DNA from 3 places in the Achromobacter sp. AONIH1 genome. Region 3 is predicted to be linked to each of the others. Evidence: predicted binding sites of a transcription regulator. Region 3 holds the regulator's gene; each other region holds the start of a gene.

Region 1 (3,273 bases), 2.1 Mb from region 3:
GTTTCCGGTGTTCATGGGAACTCCTTGTATTCATGGCCGCGCATGCGCTTGGCCCATCGGCTAGACGACACAGGCTCCGGCCCGACAGGCCCGGCGCGATCGGACTACGACTCGAACAGCGACAACTGCCCGGCGGCCGCGGCGCGCAGCGGACTGCGGCCACGGACATAGCCGCTGGCGACGCCAGCGGTCGAGGCATGGGGGACCCCTGAAGACGCTTTCGCGCCAGCCGGGGATGGGAAAACGGGGGATGAGGCATCGTGCGCGCCGTCCAGGCCGGCCACGGCGGGCGGCATGAATTGGTCGCAGCTGAGCTGCAGGCGGCTGCGGTTCAGGCCCAGCTTGCGCGCGGCCATGGAAAAACGCTGGCGCAGCAAGTCGGCCCAGATGCCGGTGCCACGCATGCGCGAACCAAAGTTGGGATCGTTGCGGCGACCGCTGCGCAGGTCTTCGATGCGATGCAGGACGCGCTGGGCGCGATCCGGGAAATGGGCGTGCAGCCAGTCCTCGAACAAGGTCTTGACCTCCCAGGGCAGGCGCAGGACCGTGTAGCTGGCGTAATGCGCGCCAGCCGCCTTGGCGGCCTCCAGGATGTGCTCCATGGACTCGTCGTTGATGAACGGAATGATGGGCGCCACCAGCACGCCCACCGGCACGCCGGCGTCGGTAAGGCTGCGCACCGCCTCCAGCCGGCGCCAGGGCGCGGCGGCGCGCGGCTCCAGGCTGCGGGCCATGGCCGCGTCCAGCGTGGTGACGCTCATGTAGACGACAACCAGGTTGCGGCGGGCCAGTTCAGCCAGCAGGTCCAGGTCGCGCGCGACCAGGGCGTTCTTCGTGACGATGGTGAGCGGATGCCGGGTTTCCAGCATCAGTTCCAGCAGGCCGCGCGTCAGGCGCCATTCGCGCTCGATGGGCTGGTAGGCGTCGGTGGCCGAGCCGATATTGATGGGCGACGGCTTGTAGCCCGGCCGGCTCAGTTCCGCGCGCAGGGCCTCGACGGCGTTGGCCTTGGCCACCAGCCGGGTTTCGAAATCCAGGCCGGGCGAATAGCCCAGGTAGGCATGGGTGGGACGGGCGTAGCAGTAAACGCAGCCGTGCTCGCAGCCACGGTAGGGATTGACCGCCACGTCGAAGGGGATGTCGGGCGAATCATTGCGCGACAGCATCTTGCGCGCGGCCTCGGCCGTGACCTGGGTCTTGGGCGCGGCGGGTTCGCGGCGCTGGTCGGGCACGATGGGGATGATGGGAGCGATTCGGGAGGACCGGCCGGAAGCGGCCGGCGTAGCGGCGTCGTCCTTGCCGGGAAAGCCGGCGGCGCGCTCGGTCAGGCTCGACGAAGCATCTGAAGAAAAATCGGGGACGGGATCTACGAAATCGGCCGGCAGTCCGGAGGCGGACCAGCCGTCGTCGACCTGCACGCGTTCGTCGGATTGGAAGCGATGTCGAACATTAGTAACCGCACCCCGACCGCGCAAGGCGGCGGGGGCGGCAGCCGGGGACCCAGAACCGGCGGGAAAAGAATGATCGATGCTTGCCATAGGAACCACTGTACAAAAACACAGTAGTTTTAGCAAGCCCCGAAAGACTTTTCTTAAGACAGCCCCACTTTACCGCAAGACGCCGGCTCCGTTGCGACAATTCGATTTCATCTTGCGAGATGGGCCGGAAACCCGCGCCAGCATTGGCTTTGGAAGAAAAACAACAACCATCCGGGGGAACGAAAAACGCTCCGCCCCCCCCGAATCCGCAGGCCCGTTAGCGCAGCATGCCGGCAGCCGCCGTCTGATGCGTCGCCTCGTCGATCAGGATGAACGCGCCGGTCGCCGGCACGTCCGCGTAGCGATCGACGGCGAGCGCATCGCGCGTCGTGAACGACACCCGGCCGATGTCGTTCATGCGCAGCACGCCTTCCGTGTTCTCGACTTCCTGCAGCTCATGGATATCACGATGCGACAGCACGGCGCGCACCTTCGCCGAGGTCAGCCGCGTGCCCGACTTGAGCAGATACTTGCGCGCCGGATTGAGCGGCTGCGAATCGAGCCAGCACAATTCGGCCTCGAACTCGCGCGACACCTGCGCGGGCGCGGCCGAGTGCGCGATCACGTCGCCACGCGAGACATCCACGTCGCGGTCCAGCACCACAGTGACGGAATCGCCAGCCACCGCTACGTCCAGTTCACGGTCGAATGCCAGCACGCGGCTCACCACGGCGTCCACGCCGGACGGCTGCACCGTGACGGCATCGCCGGGCCGCAGCACGCCGCTGGCGACGCGGCCAGCATAGCCACGGAAGTCGTCCTTGCGGTCGCCGTCATGGCGCGCCACGCGCTGCACCGGGAAACGCAGCGGCAAGGCGCCGCCGTCGTTCTGCACATCCAGCGCCTCCAACAGCGCCAGCAGCGGTTGGCCCTGGTACCAGGGCGTCTTCGGCGACGACGTGACCACGTTGTCGCCGTTCAGCGCCGACAGCGGCAGCGCGTCAAAATGCGCGATACCCAGCTTGGCCGCCAGCTCGGCGTAGGCGGCGCGGATGCGTTCGAATACGGCCGGGTCCCAATCCACCAGATCCATCTTGTTCACCGCCACCACGATGTGGCGGATGCCCAGCAGCCTGGCGATGGTGCTGTGGCGCTTGGTCTGCGGCAGCAGCTTGCCATCGGCGGCGCGGGTGGCGTCGATCAGGATGACGGCCACGTCGGCGGTGGACGCGCCCGTCACCATGTTGCGCGTGTACTGCTCATGCCCCGGCGCGTCGGCGATGATGAACTTGCGCACCGGGGTCGAGAAGTATCGGTAGGCCACGTCGATGGTGATGCCCTGCTCGCGCTCGGCCTCCAGGCCGTCCGTCAGCAGCGAGAAGTCGATGCCGTCGCCGGCCACGCGCTTGTACTTGGCGCGCGCGATGGCGTCGAGCTGGTCGGCGAACACGCCCTTGCTGTCGTACAGCAGGCGTCCGATCAGCGTGGACTTGCCGTCATCCACCGAACCGGCGGTGATCAGGCGCAGCACGCCGCGGTCGGCGCTGGAAAGAAAAGAATCGTTGATGGCGTTCATGTGCGTTCCTTGCGGCCGGCCTTCAAGCCGGCAAACCCCGGCGCACGGCCGGAGCGGTCGGGTGCTTGCGCGGGATCAGAAGTAGCCTTCCTTCTTGCGGCGCTCCATCGAGGCCTCGGAAGTCTGGTCGTCCATGCGGGTGGCGCCGCGCTCAGTGATGTCGGTCACCGCGGTCTCGGCGATGATGGCGGCCGTGTCGGCGGCGTCGGACGCCACCGG
Region 2 (3,273 bases), 470 kb from region 3:
GCGGCGGCCGCGCTCGTGCTCCAGGCTGAGCGTGATCTTGCGCACCGCCAGCTGGCTCGCGGCCAGCCAGCCGCCCAGCTGTTCGGCCAGCCGGCGGGCCACGGCCAGCACCGCGTCGGTGTGCTCCAGGTATTCCATCAGCTCGATGCGGCGGGCGAAGCGCGCCGGCGGCTCGATCCAGCGCTGCGGCTCGGGCGCCAGACCATAGGCGGCGTCCAGCGCCGCCAGCAGTTCGGGCGCGCTGCGCCGCTGCAGGCCGGCGCGCGGCAGGGCGCGCAGGTCGCCCAGCGTGGCGCAGCCGATGTCCTGCAGCCAGTCCAGGCGCGGCCGCGCCGGGGGCAGCAGGGCCAGCGGCAGCGCGTCGAGCCTGCGAACGAGCGTGGGCAGCGTCAGCACCCGCCGGCAGGCGCGCCGTTCCCGGCGCTGCGCCAGCAGCCAGGCGCCGGCGGCGGTGGGCGCCATGCCCAGCGATACCCGCAAGTCCAGCGCCCGCAACGTGGCGGCGACCCGGCGCGCCAGCGCGCGCGGGCCACGGAAGAATTGCAGGCTGGCGCCCACGCCCAGCAGCACGGTGGCCTCGTCGGCCAGCGCGACCTCGGGCGTGTATTGCAGCAGGGCCAGCGCCGCGCCCTGCAGCGCGTCGGCCTCGGCCTGCGGACTGCGCGGCAGCAGCTCGACCTGGGGCGCGATGGCGGCGGCGCCGGCGCGCCGCATGTCCAGCCGCACGCCCGCAAGGCGCGCGGCCGGGGTCAGGGCGATCACGCGCTCCTGCTCCAGCACGGCGTACGCCTGGGCGTCGTCAGGCCAGTGCGGGCGTATGGCGTCCAGCGGCAGGCAGCGCAGGCAGGCGGCGATCCAGAGGCGCATGGCGGGCGGGTGTTTCGAAGGCGCCGGGCTCCAGGCCCACGTGCAGCGGCGTATCGCAGGCAGGCCCCCGGCGCTTGAGGATATGGACGGACAGTCCGCCCGGCGCGGGCGCCAGCGCCAGCCGCAAGGGGGCGGGCGTGGCGTGGGCGGCGGCGGCGGACGGACGCAGGGCGACGAACAGCAGGTCGCTGGCCTGGGCCGCCAGATGCAGCCGGCGCAGCGATTCGGGGCGGACCTGGGGCAGCCAGCAGAGCAGGGCGCCGCAGCTGCCGTTCCTGAGGATCTGCTCGGCGGCCCAGAGCGCGTCCGCCGGTTTTTCAGGGCAGACCCAGAGCAACTGCCGGGGATCCAGCCGCCAGCTCATCCAGCTGACGATATTGGGCGCGTGCGGCGGCTGCACCAGCGCGATCGGACGCCGTGTCTCCAGCTGGGACAGGGCCGGGCGCAGCAGGCGGATCTCGCCCACGCCGGGATGCGGAGACAGCAGTTCGACCAGGCTGCCCATCGGCCAGCCGCCATCCGGCAGCTCGGCCGACAGCGCCGCATGTCCGGTCGGCAGGCAGCGCGCCGCCCCGCGCGCCAGCTGGGTGGCGCGCCACAAGGCGGGATGGATGCGTTCGGGGGACTGCATGGCGGGGTGGCCGAGGGGCGCGGCGGGTTGCTGTTTATTACTGTATAAATATACAGCATATGGCGTCGGTCAGACGTAACCTGATGCGATTGAATCTGGATGGCCGATTGCCTATGATCCCTAGGAATCCGACGAGTAACAGACCATGCGACCATCCCTAGTGCTCGATTTGAAGCGAAGCGCGGTACGCGAGGCGGCAAGCCGCTACCGCACCGAGAACGTGCGCGTCTTCGGCTCGGCGTTGTACGGCACCGACCAGGAAGGCAGCGATCTGGATTTACTGGTCGACGCGTTGCCCGGCGCCACGCTGTTTGACCTGGGCGGCCTGCAGGATGAGCTGGAGATGTTGCTCGGCATCCACGTCGATCTGCTGACACCGGCGGATTTGCCTGCGGCATTCCGCGAACAGGTGCTTGCGGAAGCGCGGCCGGTATGAGCGTGAATCGCCTGTCCGACTACCTGGACCATATCCGCCAGGCTGCGGTCGACGCCCGTAGTTTCGTACAGGGAATGACCAAGAGCGATTTCCTTGCGGACAGACGCACCCAGCAAGCCGTCATCATGAGCCTGGTCATCATTGGCGAGGCGGCCACGAAAATCATGGACCGTCACGCCGATTTCGTCCTGGCCCAGCCGGATGTGCCTTGGCGCAGCATGCGTGGGATGCGCAACCGTATCGCGCACGGTTATTTCGATATCAATCTGGATGTAGTCTGGGAAACCGTGCGGACGGCGTTGCCGGCGCTGCTGGCAGACTTGCCGGGACCGGACGAACTTTCCTGACGCGCCTCTATCCGACCCTCCTGAGCTGCTCGATCGCCGCCGGATTCTCCAGCGTGGAAATGTCCTGCGTGATCGGATCGTCGTTGGCGATCGCGCGCAGCAGGCGGCGCATGATCTTGCCGGAGCGCGTCTTGGGCAGGCTGCCGGCGTAGCGGATCTCCCTGGGCTTGGCGATGGGTCCGATCTCGCGCGCGATCCAGGCGCGCAGCTCGGCGGAGATCCGCGCGGCGGCCGCGTCGTCGGGCGGGCCGCCCTTGGGCACGACGAAGGCGACGATGGCCTCGCCGGTCAGCGCGTCGTGGCGGCCGACCACGGCGGCCTCGGCCACTTCCGGGTGCGCGACCAGCGCCGACTCGACCGCCATGGTGCCCAGGCGGTGCCCGGATACGTTCAGCACGTCGTCGATCCGGCCCGTGATCGTGTAGTAGCCGGTGGCCGGGTCGCGCAGGGCGCCGTCGCCGGCCAGGTAGGTCTTGCCGCCCAGCTCGGCTGGGAAATAAGTCTGCAGGAAACGCGCGTCGTCGCCCCAGAGGGTGCGCAGCATGGCGGGCCAGGGGCGCGTGAACACCAGCGAGCCGCCTTGCCCGTCCGGCGTTTCGCGGCCGGTCTCGTCGACGATGCGCGCGCCGATGCCGGGCAGGGGCAGCGTGCAGGATCCGGGCGCGAGCGGGGTGGCGCCGGGCAGCGGAGCGATCAGCGGGCCGCCGGTCTCGGTCTGCCACCAGGTGTCGACGACCGCGCAGCGGCCCTTGCCGACTTCCTCGTGATACCAGCGCCAGACCGTCGGGTTGATGGGCTCGCCGGCCGTGCCGAGCACGCGCAAGGTGTCCAGCCCGTAGTGCCGGGGATGCGCGTGCGGATGTTCGTGCGCGCCCTTGATCAGCGCGCGGATCGCGGTCGGCGCGGTGTAGAAGATGGACACCCGGTGCCGGTCGATCATGCGCCAGAAGCGGCCCGGATCGGGGTGCGTGGGCAGGCCTTCATAGACGAGC
Region 3 (3,273 bases):
TCGCTCGGCCAGTCCATCGCCAAGGCCACGAACCGCAAGTTCGTGCGCATGGCCCTGGGCGGCGTGCGCGACGAAGCCGAGATCCGCGGCCATCGCCGCACGTATATCGGCTCGATGCCCGGCAAGATCGTCCAGAACATGACCAAGGTCGGCGTGCGCAACCCGCTGTTCCTGCTGGACGAGATCGACAAGCTGGGCATGGATTTCCGTGGCGATCCTTCGTCGGCGCTGCTGGAAGTGCTGGATCCCGAACAGAACCACACGTTCCAGGACCACTATATCGAGGTCGATTTCGACCTGTCCGATGTGATGTTCGTCGCGACCAGCAACACGCTGAATATTCCGCCGGCGCTGCTGGACCGCATGGAAGTGATCCGCCTGTCGGGTTACACGGAAGAGGAAAAGATCCACATCGCCCGCGACCATCTGCTGCCCAAGCTGATGAAGAACAACGGCGTCAAGGACAACGAGCTGACGGTCGATGAGTCCGCGCTGCGCGACATCGTGCGCTACTACACCCGGGAAGCCGGCGTGCGCGCGCTCGAGCGTGAAGTGGGCAAGATCTGCCGCAAGGTCATCAAGCAGCTGCTCACCCAGAGCGACAAGGCCAAGGCTGAAGGCAAGACCGCGGAAGCCAAGGTCGTCAACGTCACCGGTGAAAATCTGTCCGACTACCTGGGCGTGCGTCGCTACACGTTTGGTATGGCCGAGAAGGAAAACCAGATCGGCCAGGTTACCGGCCTGGCCTGGACGGAAGTCGGTGGCGACCTGCTGACGATCGAAGTGGCGGACATGCCCGGCAAGGGCGTGATCCAGCGCACGGGCTCGCTCGGCGACGTCATGAAGGAATCGGTCGAGGCCGCCCGCACCGTGGTGCGCTCGCGCGCCCGGCGCCTGGGCTTCGCGGACAGCGTGTTCGAGAAGCACGACATGCACGTGCACGTGCCGGAAGGCGCGACGCCCAAGGACGGTCCGTCCGCGGGTATCGCGATCACCACGGCCATGGTGTCGGCCCTGTCGCGCATCCCGGTGCGCGCCGACGTCGCCATGACCGGCGAGATCACGCTGCGCGGCGAAGTCCTGCCCATCGGCGGCCTGAAGGAAAAGCTGCTGGCCGCGCATCGCGGCGGCATCAAGACGGTCTTGATTCCGGAAGAAAACGTCAAGGACTTGGCGGAGATTCCGGACAACGTCAAGAATCATCTGGAAATCGTGCCGGTGCGCTGGATCGACAAGGTTCTGGAGCTGGCTCTGGAGCGCCTGCCGGAGCCGCTGGCCGAGGAAGAAGCCGTCAAGGAACCGCTGGTGGCCAAGCCGGCGGAACCGGGCAGCACGGATCCGGTGCTCAAGCACTGATATCCTGAGCAGATAAGAAAAGCGCCGCTTATGCGGCGCTTTTCTTTTAGGGGCAACGACGGCTCCGATGGATATGCCATGGCGTCGGCATGAAGCGTGTGGCCGAGCTGGCGCCGATAAGAGGGGCATGCTGGTGCCAGGGCCAACCTGGTGTCGTGCCCTGACGCATCGCCAAACAAAAACCCCGCCATGGCGGGGTTTCCTGTCGCGGTGTAGCGATCGATGCTGCGGGAGCCGGGCGTGGTCAAGCCCAGGTCGACCGCAATGGCGCGTGCTCAGTGCAGGGCCTGAGTGCGGATCAGCCCGACAGCGATGCCCTCCAGCGCGAACTCCTGTTCGGCGTCCACGACGATGGGGGCGAAATCCGGGTTCTCGGGCAGCAGTTCCAGGCGGCCATTCTGGCGCTGCAAGCGCTTGACCGTCACGTCGTCGCCCAGGCGGGCGACCACGATCTGGCCGTTGCGCGCTTCGGTGGCGCGTTTGACCGCCAGCAGGTCGCCTTCAAGAATGCCGGCGTCGCGCATGCTCATGCCGCGCACTTTCAGCAGGTAATCGGGTGTCTGGGCGAACAGGCCGGGGTCGACGCCGACCTCGCGCTCTACATGCTCGGCCGCCAGGATCGGGCTGCCAGCGGCAACGCGGCCAACCAGCGGCAGCAGCAGCTGGGCCAGGGCGGGATGGGGCAGCATGGCCTGCGCTGGCGCCGTGGCGGCGTCCTTCAGGCGAATGCCGCGCGAGGCGCCGGCGGTCAGCTCGATGGCGCCCTTGCGGGCCAATGCCTTGAGGTGATCCTCTGCCGCGTTGGGGGAGCGGAAACCCAGCGCCTGGGCAATTTCGGCGCGGGTGGGCGGAAAGCCCGTGCGCGCGACGGTTTGCCTGATGAGGTCGAGGATTTGCTGCTGGCGTTCCGTGAGTTTGCTGGCCATGGCGATGATCCGTTGCTTGCGGACTGTACATATATACAGCGCCATTCTGGGGGACATAACGGAAAAATGCAAGCGCACGCCGCCAAAACAAAACGGGACCCGCATGGGTCCCGTCTTGCATCGCCAGTTGCCAGCGGCGGCATGGCGCCGCGCCGGGCGTCAGGCTCAGAGCACCGCGGCGATGGCCTTGGCCACCTTGTCGATGTTGCCGCTGTTCAGCGCGGCGACGCAGATGCGGCCGCTGGAGACGGCGTACACGCCGTGCTCTTCGCGCAGGCGGTCGACCTGGGCGGCGCTCAGGCCCGAGTACGAGAACATGCCGCGCTGGGCCAGGACGAAGCTGAAGTCCTGCTTGCCGCCGTGTTCCTTGATTTTCTCGACCAGCTGCTTGCGCATCAGGCGGATGCGGTCGCGCATGCCGGCGAGCTCTTCTTCCCACAGGGAGAACAGTTCGGGCGAGTTCAGCACCGTCGACACCACCGTGCCGCCGTGGGTGGGCGGGTTGGAGTAGTTGGTGCGGATGACGCGCTTGAGCTGGCTCAGCACGCGCACGGCTTCGTCCTTGCTGCCGGCCACCACGGTCAGGGCGCCGACGCGTTCGCCATACAGCGAGAAGGACTTGGAGAACGAGGAGCTGATGAACATCGTCAGGTCCTGCTCGGCGAACATGCGCACGACCGCGGCGTCTTCCTGCAGGCCGTCGCCGAAGCCCTGGTAGGCGATGTCCAGGAACGGGACCAGCTGGTTCTGCTTGACGACGTCGGCGATCTGCTTCCACTGCTCGAACGTGGGATCCACGCCGGTCGGGTTGTGGCAGCAGGCGTGCAGCACGACGACGGTCTTGGCCGGCGCGGCCTTCAGGTCGGCCAGCATGCCTTCGAAGTTCAGGCCGCGGGTGGCGGCGTCATAGTACGTGTAGGTGTCGACTTCGAAGCCGGCGCGCTCGAACAGGGCGCGGTGGTTTTCCCAGCTGGGGTTGCTGATCAGGACC

What was found. Region 3 encodes LexA, which represses DNA repair genes until DNA is damaged. Its sites were predicted from a motif close to ACTGTATNNNNATACAGT; they were not measured.
Region 1: the regulator LexA is predicted to act here: its motif matches at 1,546-1,563, upstream of C2U31_RS14295 (PA0069 family radical SAM protein).
Region 2: the regulator LexA is predicted to act here: its motif matches at 1,538-1,555, upstream of imuA (translesion DNA synthesis-associated protein ImuA).

Annotation. Positions count from the first base shown of each region.
Region 1 covers NZ_CP026124.1:3,124,609-3,127,881, reverse strand. The annotation lists gene C2U31_RS14300 (hypothetical protein) at 1-15, opposite strand, end outside; gene C2U31_RS14295 (PA0069 family radical SAM protein) at 105-1,538, opposite strand; gene C2U31_RS14290 (sulfate adenylyltransferase subunit 1) at 1,756-3,054, opposite strand; gene cysD (sulfate adenylyltransferase subunit CysD) at 3,130-3,273, opposite strand, start outside.
Region 2 covers NZ_CP026124.1:4,744,767-4,748,039, reverse strand. The annotation lists gene C2U31_RS21765 (DNA polymerase Y family protein) at 1-867, opposite strand, end outside; gene imuA (translesion DNA synthesis-associated protein ImuA) at 800-1,498, opposite strand; gene C2U31_RS21755 (nucleotidyltransferase family protein) at 1,644-1,934, shown strand; gene C2U31_RS21750 (DUF86 domain-containing protein) at 1,931-2,281, shown strand; gene acs (acetate--CoA ligase) at 2,289-3,273, opposite strand, start outside.
Region 3 covers NZ_CP026124.1:5,210,345-5,213,617, reverse strand. The annotation lists gene lon (endopeptidase La) at 1-1,356, shown strand, start outside; gene lexA (transcriptional repressor LexA) at 1,632-2,282, opposite strand; gene C2U31_RS23850 (amino acid aminotransferase) at 2,448-3,273, opposite strand, start outside.